DNA from 2 places in the Bradyrhizobium sp. UFLA06-24 genome. Region 1 is predicted to be linked to the other one. Evidence: riboswitches for the same ligand, from Rfam matches in the RefSeq annotation. Region 1 holds a riboswitch; the other holds the start of a gene.
What was found. Region 1 has a riboswitch for cobalamin ahead of IF809_RS32975 (TonB-dependent receptor). Riboswitches for the same ligand answer to the same signal wherever they lie in the genome.
Positions count from the first base shown of each region.

Region 2: another riboswitch for cobalamin. It lies ahead of metE (5-methyltetrahydropteroyltriglutamate--homocysteine S-methyltransferase); the one in region 1 lies ahead of IF809_RS32975 (TonB-dependent receptor).

Region 1 covers NZ_JADFUE010000071.1:14,892-22,180, forward strand. The annotation lists gene IF809_RS32975 (TonB-dependent receptor) at 1-1,347, opposite strand, end outside; cobalamin riboswitch at 1,464-1,665, opposite strand; gene IF809_RS32980 (histidine phosphatase family protein) at 1,738-2,310, shown strand; gene cobT (nicotinate-nucleotide--dimethylbenzimidazole phosphoribosyltransferase) at 2,303-3,355, opposite strand; gene cobF (precorrin-6A synthase (deacetylating)) at 3,345-4,115, opposite strand; gene cobA (uroporphyrinogen-III C-methyltransferase) at 4,112-4,843, opposite strand; gene IF809_RS33000 (cobyrinate a,c-diamide synthase) at 4,840-6,150, opposite strand; gene cobM (precorrin-4 C(11)-methyltransferase) at 6,150-6,932, opposite strand; gene IF809_RS33010 (cobalamin biosynthesis protein) at 6,929-7,289, opposite strand, start outside.
Region 2 covers NZ_JADFUE010000076.1:501-7,789, reverse strand. The annotation lists gene IF809_RS33600 (hypothetical protein) at 691-897, opposite strand; gene metE (5-methyltetrahydropteroyltriglutamate--homocysteine S-methyltransferase) at 2,927-5,272, opposite strand; cobalamin riboswitch at 5,374-5,575, opposite strand; gene IF809_RS33590 (hypothetical protein) at 5,927-6,217, shown strand; gene IF809_RS33585 (hypothetical protein) at 6,563-7,288, shown strand.

The sequences.
Region 1 (7,289 bases):
GACGAAGTCGAGGTAGCTCGACGACAATGTCGTGACGAGACGATTTCCGAAGCCCGCGATATCGGCATCCCATGTCAGATCGGTGATGGTGCCGACCAGGCGCTGGCTGTGCGCCACGTAGAAGCGGCTGCGATCGACCGTGTTCGTGGCCGTGTTGAACGCCTCGACCTCGTTGTTGAACCAGCTGCGTTCGGCGCCGTAGCCATAAGCCTGGCTCTTCAGCATCAAATCAGGCGCCAGCTTCAGCTCGAACCCGCCGCGCAGCCAGACTTCCTGCGCCACGTTCCTGTTATCGAGGACATTGTAGTTGGTGATGAAGGTTCGATCGTCGATGGTCACACGCCCGAGATTGGCCCCGTTGAAGTTCGAGACGTAACTTCCGGAGACGATGCCCGCCGTCGCATGCGAGCCGCTGAACGCGACCGGAACCAGTGGCGCGCCCCAATAGGCCTTGCCGCGGTCCTCGCGATATTCGACGGCGCCCCAGACCTTGAGGCTCTCGGAGACGCGGTAATTGAACTGGCCGGAGACATCAAGCGTTTTGGTGTTGGTGTCATCGGCAAACCCGTTGAGGGTGGAACGGCTGACGTCGAGGCGGTAGTCCAGGCCCTGCACGTTGGTGCTGCCGCCCGAGCCGTAATGGACGCGAAACGAGCTCAGGGAGTCATACGATAAGTCCGCCTCGTTGCGGATCGCTCCGGTGTGCGGCTGCTTGGTGACGAAATTGATCGCGCCGCCGGCGGCGCCTTCGCCCGAGATCAGCGAGGCCGGGCCCTTCAGGATTTCCACGGCTTCGAGATTGGCGGTGTCCATGATCCGCGAAGTCATGTTCTGCGGGCCGATCTTGATGCCGTTGTAGAGCGTGTTGATCTGGCTGTTGGTGAAGCCGCGCATCGAGAACGCCGAGGGCTCGGCGGGATTGTCGCCGGCGGTGACGCCGACAGCGCCCTGGGCCACGTCGGAGACTGTGCGGTAGCCCTGCTCGCGCATGGTGTCGGCGGAGATCACCTCGACGGTCGCGGGTGTCTCGCGCACGGTCAGGCCGAGGCGCGAGACGCTCTCGGCGACGGCGTTGCTGTTGAGAGGGGTCGGAGCATTCGGGATGACTGGCTTGGATGCGGCCGTCATCGCGGCCGGCCTGCGCGCTGCCGTACGTCGTGCGCTCGCCGCGTCCCGGCCGGCCGGCCTGTCCTGCTTGCGCGAGGGCGGCGCCGACACCTCCACCGGCGGCAGCGGCTCGCGAGCCTGCTGCGCCAACGCAGCCGGCATGTTGAGAACGACAAAAAATATGAGGGCGGAGGACACCAGCAGAAAGCGGCGTGATCGTACAATACGAGCGGAAGACACGGTCTCGGACCTCGGCGTGACGTCAGTGGCACGTCACCGCGAACCAAGGTCCCATCTTCAGGCTGTCAGCCGTCCGATGAAGCCGAATGTCTGTACTCCCCGACCGACATCTTCGCGTGTGACCACGGCTGACGGCAGGTCTCCTGGCTCGCGGGTCGTGACCGCTTCGTCGCCTTCCCGGGACCGAGGACCCAGTGGCTCGTGACGAAGGATTCGCCGCTTACAGTTGCGGGGGCAGCTACGGCATTGGGGATAAATTCCCGGCACCGCATTCCCTTTTCATCCCCTCTCGGGGAAACCGTCACGAGCATCTAGGATTACGGCGAAGACGGAGTCAATGTGCCAGACGCGGCGATAAGCCACAGCGGCCAACTTCCCTGGGAGATCTGCATGGAAGGCGAGACCTTCCTCTGGCTGATACGCCATGCCCCGGTCGACGGTGCCGCTGGCACCATCCATGCGGCCGATGCGCCGGCGGATCTCGGCGATCACTCGCAACTAGAGGCGCTGCGCCGGTGCTTGCCGCGCGATGCGGCGAGTTATGCGAGCCCGGCGCGACGCACCGTCGAGACCGCACGCGCCCTGGGGCTCGAGCCTGAGCTGGTGCCCGCGTTCGGCGAGCAGGATTTTGGCGACTGGACCGGGCGTCGTCATGACGAGCTCGCCGCAACCGGTGGCGCGGCTTACGCGCAATTCTGGAGCGATCCGGCACGTAGACGACCGCCTGGAGGAGAAAGTTTTGAAGATCAGGTCGCCCGCGTTCGGCGAGCCTTCGCGGAGATTGGCGCAGGCTCGGCAACGCTGGTCGTGCATTCCGGCACCATCCGCGCCGCGCTTTGCATCGCGCTTGACCTGACGCCGCAGGCGGCGTTGCGCTTCGTCGTCGATCCGTTGTCGTTGACCCGGATCGACCGCCTCGCAACCGGCTGGCGTGTCGTGTCGGTCAATCAGCAGGTCAGCTAGGTCTGTCAGGCACATTGGCCTGCGCAAACGTCGCCATCTCATTGTGAAGCGCGCAGGCCGCCCGCACCAGCGGCAGCGCGATTGCGGCGCCCGATCCCTCGCCCAGCCTGAGGTCGAGGCTGATCAGCGGCTCGACGTTCAGCGCGCGCAGCACCAGACGATGGCCCTGCTCCGCCGATTGATGCGACGGCAGCAGGAATGGCTGGCACGACGGATTCAGACGGACCGCCGCCAGCGCCGCAACCGACACGATGAACCCGTCGATCAGCACCGGAATGCGCGCCTGCGCAGCCGCGATGATCGCGCCTGAGATCGCCGCGATCTCGAGGCCGCCGACGGCGCCCAGGATCTTTTCGGGTGAAGCACCCGCCAAGCCGTGACGCCCAATCGCGGCGTCCACCACACGCGCTTTGTGTGCGCGGCCGGCCGCATCGACACCGGTGCCATGACCCGCAATTTCCTCCGCGCTGATTCCCAGCAGGCTTGCGGCGATTGCCGCAGACGTCGTGGTATTGCCGATGCCCATCTCGCCGAAGATCAAGAGATCGGGCTGGTTGGTCTTCGCCCGCGCCACCGCACGCTGTCCGGCTTCGAAGGCGAATGCCAGCTCTGCAGGCGTCAGGGCTGGCTCAATGCTAAAATCGCGCGTGCCGTGTCGCGGCTTGTCCGTGACGATGCCCGGCATCTCTTCCTGCGCCAGCGTTCCAGCGTCAACGACTTCGAGAGTCGAACCAAGCTGGCGCGCCAACACCGAGATCGCGGCACCGCCGGACGCAAAATTCGCCATCATGGCGATGGTCACCGCTTGCGGATACGCCGAAACGCCCTGCGCGACGATGCCGTGATCGCCGGCGAAGACGATGATCGGCACGCGGGCGGCGCGAGGTCGTTCGGTCGCCTGCAGGCCGGCAAGCTCAACCGCGAGCTGCTCGAGTCGGCCGAGCGCACCGGTCGGCTTCGTCAGTTGCGCCTGCCGCACGACTGCCGTTTCGCGATCAGCGGCGGAGATATCGGGGCATTTCTGAGTGATCCATTCAGGGAGCATGCTGCCTCGCCTCTGGCCTGCGCTTGAGAATGTAACTGTCCATGATCCAGCCGTGACGCTCGCGCGCGTCCTGCCGCGTAGCGACGATACGCGGGCCCATCTCGGCCAGAGCGCCGGAGATGATGATCTGGTCTGGCATGCCGAGATAGGCGCCCCACCAGATGTGAATTCCATCAGGATCGAGCGACTGGAACGCCGTGCCGCCATCGAGCATCACCACCACGGTATCGACACCTTCAGGCCAGCCGCCTTCGCGCAGGCGGCGTCCTGTGGTGACCAGGAACGGCTCACCGATGTCGTTGAGCGGCAGCGCATGCGCCGCGCATAGCGCCTGGATCGAGGTGATGCCGGGCACGACCTCGATCTTTGGCAGCGGATTGAGCCGCCGCGCGATGCGCAGCGAGGAATCATAGAGCGAAGGATCACCCCAGATCAGCAACGCAACCCTGCCCTCAGTGCCGGTATGATCGGCGATCGTCTGCGACCAGGCCGCGGCCACGGCGTCATGCCAATCGTCCACGCCCTTGCGATAATCCGCTTCACCCGCGTCGCGCACGGGAAGATCGAATTCGGCGATGCGCGTCGTATCTTTGGTGAGCACATCGGCGCAGATCGTCCGCCTGAGATCGGCGAGATCGGATTTTGCCGTCCCCTTGCGCGGGATCAGGATGAGATCGGCCGCGTTGACTGCTTGAATCGCAGCACGCGTGAGCTGCCCGGGATCGCCGCAACCGATACCGATCAGGGAGAGCGTCATCATGACGGTCCGCCTTCCGCCAGCGCGCCGAACATGATGACAGCGGCCGTGGACGCAGCACCTCCTCGCGCAAGCTGCTCGGCGAGCTCGGCGAGCGTGGTGCGCACCAGCCGCTCGTCGTCGCGGCCAAGGGACTCAGCGAACAGCGCCGGCGTCGTGGGTGCAAGACCGTGCTCGACCAGTCTTGCAACCAGGGCCGGAAAGGTGCGCCGGCCCATATAGATCACCGTCGTCGCGTCAGGATCGGCCAGCGCCGCCCAGTTCAGATTTGGCGGCAGCTCGCCGGTGACATCGGCGCCGGTGACAAATTGCACCCGGCGCGAGGTGTGCCGGCGGGTCAGGGGAATGCCGGCCTGCGCAGCGGCGACGCAGGCCGAGGTCACGCCCGGAATGATCTCGTAGCCGATGCCGGCTTCACGCAAGGTCTCCAGCTCCTCCTCGAGTCGGCCGAAGATGCCGGCATCGCCCGACTTCAGCCGCACGACGCGCGCGCCGGTCGCGGCGTAGTCGACCAAGAGGCGGTTGACATGCTGCTGCTTTGTCGAGGGACGGCCTGCCCGTTTCCCGACCGCGACGAGATTGGCACCGGGCCGGGCCAGATCCAGGATGGCGCCTGAGGCCAGATCGTCATAGAGCACGACATCGGCGTCGCGCAGCCGCGCGGCACCCTTGAGCGTGAGCAGCTCGGGATCTCCGGGGCCGGCGGAGACGAAGGAGACAAATCCGCTCACCGGTCCTCCGCGATCAGATGGAAGAACGTGCCGCTGGCGCGGCCCCGCCGCGAGCCGGTCTCGGCGATGACCGCGCCGGTGGCGTCGTGCACGACGGCCAGCGGCGTATCGGGCTGCGCGGCGATCGTCGAATAGTGAAACTCGTGCCCGCGCAAGCGCGCGCCGATCTCATGTCCCGGCATCGGCGCAGCCAGCGTGGCGAGACGATAGCCCAGATGCATGCGGCGCTTGGCAAAGCTGGTCTCGAGCCCAAGCAAGGCCGCCATCTCGTGCCTGATACCGTCGGCATCGGTCAAAGCGGTGCCCAGCACCATGTATCCCCCGCATTCGCCGTGCACGGGCCGCGTCTCGGCGAAGGCCCGCAGGCCGCTGCGGAAGCGGGCGTTGGCGGCGATCTTGCCGGCATGAAGCTCGGGATAGCCGCCGGGCAGCCAGCAGACATCGGCACTCGCATCGGGCGTCTCGTCCGCAAGCGGCGAGAATGTGGAGATCTCCGCGCCTGCCGCACGCCAGGCTTCCAGCATATGTGGATAGACGAAGGAGAACGCGGCATCGCGGGCGAGCGCGATGCGCTGGCCGGGCGGCGTCACGTTGAGGCCGTTTGCCGCCGGTTGCGGCGACCATGTCGCGGCCGATCGCAGCACCGCATCGAGATCGACGTGCTCGGCGACGAAGCGCGCGGCCTCGTCGATCAGCTTGCCGATCTCGGCCTGCTCCTCGGCCTGCACCAGGCCGAGATGCCGCTTCGGCAGGCTGATCTCAGCATGGCGCGGCAGCGCGCCGAACACGGCAATGCCGGCATCGTTGACCGCGCGCCGCACAAGGTCCTCGTGACGCGGGCTGGCGACGCGGTTGAGCACGACGCCCGCAAGGCGCACACCGTCGCGATAATCGCGCAGGCCCGCGGCAATCGCCGCCGCGGTCTGCGCCTGCCCGGAGGGATCGATCACCAGAACCACCGGCCAGCCCAGCATCTCAGCGATATCGGCGGTGGCACCGGTGCCGGAAACACCGCGCGCAGCGACACCATCAAACAGACCCATCGAGCCCTCCGCCAGCACGATGTCGGCGTCAACGCCTCGGCTGACGAGATGCGAAATCATGGCGCGATCCATCGCCCAGCTATCGACATTGACCGAGGCGCGCCCCGTGGCCGCGGCATGGAAAGCAGGATCGATATAATCAGGGCCGCTCTTGAAACACTGCACGTTCAAGCCGCGAAGGCGCCAGGCACGCGCGAGCGCCAGCGTCAGCGTGGTCTTGCCGACGCCCGAAGCCGGCGCAGAAATCACAAGGCCTGCCGCCATCACGACACCTCCGGAAAGCGCGGCTCGGCACCAACAGGCCGATAGCGGCGATCGTAGTCGGCAGCGTAAAGGCGGCTCTCGTCGAAATCCGCGGCGCCAAGTGTCTTGCCGACCAGGATCAGCGCGGTGCGCTCCATCTCGATGCCGACAGCCGCATCGACCGTTGCGAGCGTGGCGCGAACGATGCGCTGGTCCGGCCAGCTCGCGCGCCAAACGATTGCGACCGGGCAATCCGCACCGTAATGCGGCGTCAGCTCGGCGACGACTTGGTCGAGCATATGAATCGACAAATGGATGGCGAGCACCGCGCCGGTCGCGGCGAATGCGGCGAGCTTCTCGCCTTCAGGCATTGCACTGGCGCGGCCAGGCGTGCGCGTCAGCACGACAGTCTGGGCAAGTCCAGGCAACGTCAGCTCAGCCTCAAGCGCGGCCGCTGCGGCGGAGAATGACGGCACGCCTGGGGTCACCGTGAAGGGAATGCCGAGCGCGCGCAGGCGGCGAAGCTGCTCGCCCATCGCCGACCAGATCGAGAGATCACCCGAATGCAGTCGCGCGACGTCCTTACCCTGTGCGTGCGCGGCTGAGATCTCCGCGATGATCTCGTCGAGCGACAGCGGCGCGGTGTTGACGATGCGCGCACCGGGCGGACAATGCGCTAGCACGCCCTCGGGCACCAACGATCCCGCATAGAGACAGACCGGGCAGGCGGCGATCAAATCGCGCCCGCGCAGGGTCAACAAGTCAGGTGCGCCCGGCCCGGCGCCGATGAAATGCACGGTCATGGGCCGTCTCCTTCGGCAATCGCGGCGGTCGCGGTGCGATCCTGCGAGACGACCCGCGTCGCGATAATCCGCGCACGAGCGCCGGCTGCTGCGAGTGCCGCCGCCTCGGCAACGGAGCCGGTGCCGAACTTTTCGACGACGAGCTCCGACTGCGTAGGCGTGCCGATCCGCGCGAGTTCATCGGCCGGCACCGCCCTGATCGGCACGCCGCACTCGCGCGCGAGCTGCTTCAGGGCCTCTGCATCGGCCTTTTCGCTCACGGTCGCCACAGCCGTGAGGCCATTGGAACCGCCGGCCGCTGCAAGCGCCTCGCGCAACGAGGCGAGCGTCACGTCTTTTTTGAATCCGAGCCCGGCG
Region 2 (7,289 bases), on a different contig from region 1:
CAACGTGTTCACAATTCCTTCGACGTCCTCATTCAGTTCGTCCAGGTAGCGGTCCTTGATCCGATGGCGGACCCGCGTGCCAGCTTGTGTGCCCGCTGCCGCAGAGGACAGACGCGGAGCAGCGCGATCGTCTGTTCTCTACCCACTGGGATGATCCCGCCTTGGCCGGCTGGTCAGATGCGCTCTACACCATTGCCGGATACGTGCTCTACACCACGAATTCAACCTATCTGACCTGGCAGGTTCGCCGGCGGATGACGTATTTGCCGTCCCTTCGGGATTCCATATACGGCTGCCGGCGTGGTTCAAATTGTATAATTGGAACGTTTGCCACAGTAAGGCTACCGCACGGAATGGCAGCGGGCGGAAGTAAGGCTGATGCGGAGCACCGCTGCCAAGGTTCGAAGTGGACGCCGGTCACTGTAAAAGGGCAAAGTCTCATCCGATTGAAACGCGGAGCCGGACACAATGTCGTAGGCATGCTCCACGAACACGTCGTCGCGCCGGATGCCATAGCCGAAGAATACCATGACTGGCGAGGACGCCGGTGAATGTCACGGGCGTGAACTGAGAGCATTGGCCGGAGTTGAAGACCTTAAACTTCCTTGGAAACCCGGAAAGTGCGACGCCCTTGCAACTCAGGAGAGCTCGTCCTCGCGGAATGCTCGAAGATGATGTGGACGGATTGGCTCATGCAGGCGGTGTTCGAAGCTCCAGTACATCGGCGAAGATTGTCCAATCGCGGACCCGCCTTTGCCGGCAGAAATCGGTCTCCGCCTGCTGAGCAGCAGCACTCAGCGAGGCGGCATCGACCTTGAATGCTGCCTGGCACGCACGATGCTCGCCGCCGGCATCGTCGCAAACGATCTTCATAAACCGGACGCTAAATGAAGGCATGCCCCCTCTCTTTGTGTGGTTTGCTTATCCACTATTCTGCCATTCGCGCGGGGAGTATTTGATTTGCCTCAAGGAGCATCCCAAGAGGTCTGTCTGATCCTCCGAAGATAGGCCAAGAAAGTCCGCCGTGAACTTTACGAGTTGTCCGCGATAGTCTTGTGAACGACTGCCGCAAGTGCAGGCTTATCGCGGGCTGATTTCTGCCATGCGCCGGCGGCTATGCGCGCAAGCGATCGCTGGGCACCAAGAACCCCGAACTTGCATCGGCGGTCCACCTGAAGACGCGATTGCAGAAGCCGCTCATCACGCTTGTCCTAGCCCACGTTTCGATAAGCCCGGTCCAGGACTTCAGCGCCGGAGCTTAAGGTCTATCAGCGCCCGGCAAGGCCACCGAGTGAAAGGCGAAGCATCAATTGACCGTCGGCGTGCACGGAGCAATGGCGAAAAGTTGTCCTAGCCATGGGCGTGGGTTGCACCTCAATTCAACGCGTTGGTCTGTTGCAGAGAACGCGAGGCGCTGGCTGAAGCGCGAGTTCGGAACATGTCGACGAGCGTCTGCGGCTGGTAGCGGTCACGAGCCTCCGATCCCGGACGCGCACAACTTTTTGACAAGCATCAATGCTGCAGCGGCTGCCTCTGATAGAAGTGGTCTTCTAGTAAGGTCAGACGCACGGCGGACCGAAATGCTTGACGCCCATGATGCTTTCTTGCCCGGGTACCCGCTGCCGTTCCTAGGACTGCTACCAGACGCAGCCGCAGCCGCGCGGCGGCCAATGACCGGCCACATGATAAATTGCGCCGACTTGCGACGGCATCTACTTTATCGGCCTGCGGGACGGCCCTGCTATGGGCTCAGAGCGATGCCGCCCATCTAACGGTGTTAAGAAAATGCGCGCGTGAGGGAGGCCCCCCACACACAACCAACACGATGACGCCGGAGGATAAGGAGATGTGTCTCACCAACAAGGGACGTGATATGACAGACGGCCGGACCATTTACCCTGCTCCGGGCCGGATTACTGGAGCTGGAGTCCAGTCTAACTTGTGCAGCACAGCTACAAATATCAACGGCCGAGGCCTTGAGCTGATCCAAATCAATTCGACCAAAGCTCAGATGTCGTTTCGTGGCGCAGATCTAAATATTTCAGTTCGCGAGCGGATCATGTTTCGTCACAACAGCGCATGGCCGATAGCCCTCCGCCGCGGCTGACGCGATCGAGAACGCGGGCCATCCGAACGTTATCGGCTTGGGCCCGTCCGCGCAGAACCCAAGCGATGTGCGCGGTGTTAACAAGGTTATCTGAATTTGTCACCCCGCAGCTATGAACACCGCCCAGCATCTAATGATCTGACATGGGAGCAGCTTGGAAAGGCGCCGCCCTTCGATCAGGATCTGGAGATTGCCGTGATCGAGGGTAATTCAATTCACCGGGTGGTCTTTCCTTGCCGCCGGATCTTCGGCGGATGGATCAACGCGAATACCGGAGAGCAAATCGCTGTGCGGCCAACGCATTGGCGTATCTGGCCCGGATAGCCGTTATTCCAAATGGATTGGCGTGAGTTGGGGTACGGAGTGCCTTTGACGTCCTCTCTTCGGAAACTATCTAGCGTGGATTGATTGAGGGAGCCTGACGGCATCTCCGAGCGGACCGAATCCGCGCCGGTGCCTTGCGGTGTCCGTCAAGCATTAGTTTTCTCATTGCTGTCGCGGCCGTTGCCAACGTGCCCATGAGCGACAAATCACAGCCTAGACGGCCGCGTACCATGGCATGATTGAGCTGCGGCACTTCTGCTTGAATGGGTCGCAGATTTTCGGCGAATGTCGTCGCCTTGATCGAGCAGCCGGCAATTCTCCCGCGGCCGACGAAACTAGCGTAACGCGTCACCATCTTTTCTCCGAGACCGTACCTTCCCCGGTCCACGAAGTGGACCGGGCATTTTGTCAGCGGCAAGGATAGCCTCGATAATGTGGAAAGCGTAAATCACCATAACCCAATTAGCTTTGTCGAGAACAGACCGGAGCTCGGGATCAACGGATTTGCGGATCGGATGCAGCGCGCAGTTCGCGCGCGGCAGCGACCATGTTGGCGAGCGCAGGCCGAACCTCCTCCCATTTGCGCGTTTTTAGGCCGCAGTCCGGATTGACCCAGAGCTGAGAATCCTGCAAGCGCGTCCGAGCTAGCACGATCAGCTCCTTCATTTCGTCCGTCTCGGGAACGCGCGGAGAGTGAATGTCGTACACGCCCGGTCCGATTTGATTTGGATATTCGTACCTCCTGAACGCATCCAGCAGCTCCATTTTCGATCGCGACGTCTCGATTGAAATGACATCCGCATCCATTGCAGCGATCGCACCGATGATGTCGTTAAACTCTGAGTAGCACATATGTGTATGGATTTGCGTTTGATCGGTAACGCCCGATGAGCAGATGCGGAAGCAATCTCCGGCCCAATCGAGATATGCCTTCCAGTCCGACCGGCGCAATGGCAATCCTTCGCGAAGTGCAGCTTCGTCGATCTGTATCATCGCCGCACCGGCATTCTCGAGATCGCGGACTTCATCGCGCATCGCGAGCGCAAGCTGACGGCAGACCTCGCTTCTAGGAATATCATCGCGAACAAACGACCAGTTCAGGATCGTCACCGGTCCGGTCAACATCGCCTTCATCGGCTTACTAGTTAGTGATTGCGCGTAGCGCCACCATTCCACGGTGATCGGCTTCGGCCGCACTACATCGCCAAACAGGATCGGGGGCCTAACGCAGCGCGAACCATAGGACTGAACCCATCCATTCCTTGTAAATGCGAAGCCGGCGAGTTGCTCGCTGAAGTACTGCACCATGTCATTACGCTCGAATTCGCCATGAACGAGGACGTCAAGACCGATGTCCTCCTGCCAACGTACGGCGCGGGCTATCTCCTCTTTGAGGAACCTGTCGTATTGCTCCTCGCTCATCGCACCTCGCGCATGCGCCGCGCGAGCATTTCGCACCGCTGTGGTCTGCGGAAACGATCCTATCGTCGTGGTGGGAAAAGCCGGTAGTCCAAAGCGTTCCCTTTGGATCTCGGAACGACGGGCAAACGGGGTGGCGCGCTGGCGCATCGTCTGATCGATCGCCCTCATTCGGACAGCGACGTTGGCATTATGGATCTTCGGCGAGGTCCGGCGGGCAGTCGCAGCGCATTCCGACTCGGCAAGAGCTAGCCCAACATTCTGGTCGCCTGCGAGTACCCGCGCCAGGATCGCAAGCTCACGCATCTTCTGAACCGAGAAAGCAAGCCAGCTCTTGACGTCGGACGCGAGCCCGGTCTCGAGTTCAACATCGACCGGCACGTGAAGCAGCGAGCAGGATGGAGCGAGCTGTACACGGTGCCTGCCAAGCTTCGCAATCGAGGGCTTCAGCCGCTGACGGAGCGACGGCAAGTTCGACCGCCACACATTCCGGCCGTCGATGACACCGAGCGACATGACGAGATCACTTCGGCCGTCAGCAACGATCTGATCCAATAGTTCTGGCGCTCGAACCAAATCGACGTGCAGACCGGAAATTGGCAGGCTCAGGGCAGTATCCAGATTGTCGCCTAGGGCGCCGAAATAGCTCGCAAGCATGATCTTGATAGCGGGTCCCTCCTTTGCGAACCGGTTATAGGCGTGCAGCAACGAATTTCGCGCCGCCTCATCCAGATCAAGGACCAGGCAGGGCTCGTCAAACTGAACCCAACTTGCCCCTCGTTTGGCTAATTCATGCAGAAGGTCGATATAGACGGGTATCAGATCATCGAGGAGAGAGAGGGGCTGGAACGCACTATCGGTACTCTTGCCGAGCTTTAAAAATGTGACCGGCCCGATCAGGACAGGGCGGGTCTGAAAGCCAAGAGCCCTCGCTTCCTCATACTCTTCGACGGGTTTGCGAGAGCACAGTCTGAACGCCTGTCCCCGGTAAAACTCAGGAACCATGTAGTGGTAGTTGGTATCGAACCACTTGGTCATTTCCTGCGCGGGCACGCCAGATCCCCGCGGGCTCTGGGCGCAACTCGCATCCTGCTCGCCGCATTGCGATCCGCGGGCCATGGCGAAGTACGTTTGGAGCGAAACGGATTCTCCGTTCGCGGCGTAGATCTCCGGGATTGCGCCAACCATGACGCTTGTATCGAGCACCTGATCATACAGCGAGAAGTCGTTTGACGGAATGATCGTGACGCCGAGCGATTTTTGACGAGCCCAGTTCGCTGCGCGTAGGCCGAATGCGTCTTCGTGCAACTGCTGTTCACTAATCTTTCCAGCCCAGTAGCTTTCTAGAGCGAGCTTGAGCTCACGCCTTGGGCCGATGCGTGGCGTTCCGAGCGTAGCAACTGGAAGAGAGAGAGGAGACATAGCGTTAACCCCTGTTGGGGACAAAGGCCATGGCGGACGCAGGCAGGAGAAGTCGCGCGTGCGACGGCTGCTTGGCGCACCACCGAGACACCCCGCCCGTGGACCAATATATTGTCGGGGCCGGTCTCCTGGCTTGCTGGTCATCGCTGCTGTCCGGCCTTCCCGAAGCCGTGCAGGCTTCAGCGACATCGTCGGACAGCGGCTCGCCGCTCACAGTTGCGGGGGCAGAGCCGGCATTTGCACCGGCTTCCCTCTTAGCTCCGGATCAATGGGAACCGGAGAACCTCGACGACTTGGATTATCGGCAGGAGAACTCTTCCGTCAACCTCTCAGATTATGTGCAAGCTAATCTGCGACATCCGCTAGCCGAATGACCGTGCATCTCTGTGACTTCACCATCTAGAAACATTCTCTCATCAGAGATGTCATAATCAGACATATCCTTCTCAGATGCCGGATAAGCATCGGAGCTGCCTTGAGGCGGAGCCGCACGCTAAATTGATGAAAGGGACAGAAGCAGCCTGCCGGCGGGAGTACCGACGTTATATCAGAGCGCTTTCAATGCGGCTTTGCGATTTCCAGAGGTTCGCCCAGCACCTCAGCTAGCCAGCTCTTCGCTCAACTAAAGGATCTGCGGCGAATAGGCCAAGGCACGTGGCGAAATTTAGCAACTGGCGAGGGGTTGATTTGCGTGCCACCCAGACTTCAGAGCTGGGATCAAGCCGGCTTGGTGCTTGGCAATCACGCAGCTCGAACGCGGGCGGCACGATAGCGAACCACACAGCTCAATGGCGGCAAACCCACTTCCGTCCACAGGCATCCGGCATCGAGGCGTTCAACTCTTCTGCTAAATATCCGGTGCGGGACATGGATGCACAAGCTGCGGCGGATACGCCAAACAGAAACATCGAAAACATGCAAAGGTCGGAAAGTCGACAAGAGTGACACAAACTCCGTGAAATTTTCCGCCTATTGCCTGGCACGAAGAATGCAGACCCTCGGAATGCCCAGTCTCCTCCTCTGGGCAGGTCCAGCTCAGCCAATTGACGCAGTCGCTGCCGGGGAAGTTAGCTGCGCATGACATAGAGGGGAGCGCCTGCTCGCGCGGGACAGCTAGCGGGTGCATCCCCGTAAACTTCTTGCGATGGCATAGCAGGTTCGAGGTTGCCTGCTTCACAAGATATTTGGATGAAACGCGATAGGCCGAGGGTTATGAAGAGAATGCCTGGAAGACCCGCGCTATGGCTTAGCGTGGTCGGATTTTTAATCTGCCTCGCCTGGCCGGCTGCCATGAGCAATAATATTCGGGCCAGCGACAGTCCCCTTGTCGAACGACTGAAGTCAACTTGGCGAGCGCAAGATGGTGAGACGATAGAACAAATTATCTCCAATGTCTCGAAGGTGGCACAGTTCGTGCCTCAAATGTGGGGCGTTGTTGAACTTGGCCAAAACGACTTTATTTTCGTTTCGTGGACCAGACACCGGGACAACAAATCGGACGAACAGTACGTTATCGCCTGGAAGATCGCCCTCGACGGCACGCTTGAACTTGCGTCGACTTATGCGAAGCCGATGGAATTGGGCTGGCGCGCCCTGGCGCTCTCCCTAATCGCCAGTGAAGTCGCAGATGGCGAAAGGGACGCAAATCTTCGCTTTCTGCATGATCCGGCCAACTTCAACTTTGTGACTACCCCGCAAGGCCGGCTCGGCGATCTTCTGCGGCAGGGCCGCTGCACTATCATTGAACCAGTTGGAGTGGACTACTTACCGAAGCGGAATGATAAACCGGCCGAGAAGGGTGGCGTGTGGCGCGTTCTGCTCTTGGTGAATTGTAGTATCCAAGGACCACGTTATTTTACACACAACGGGGTCATCACTTTCGAGAAGAGAGAAGGACAGGATTGGGAGCCACAATCCTCCTTTGCCAAACGCATCGCGAAATTTCCCCCTGGCTCCTGGTTCCAACGCACCGAGCCAAAAGAAGAGGAAGACTTAGGAGAGCCAAGGCCTGAGTAAA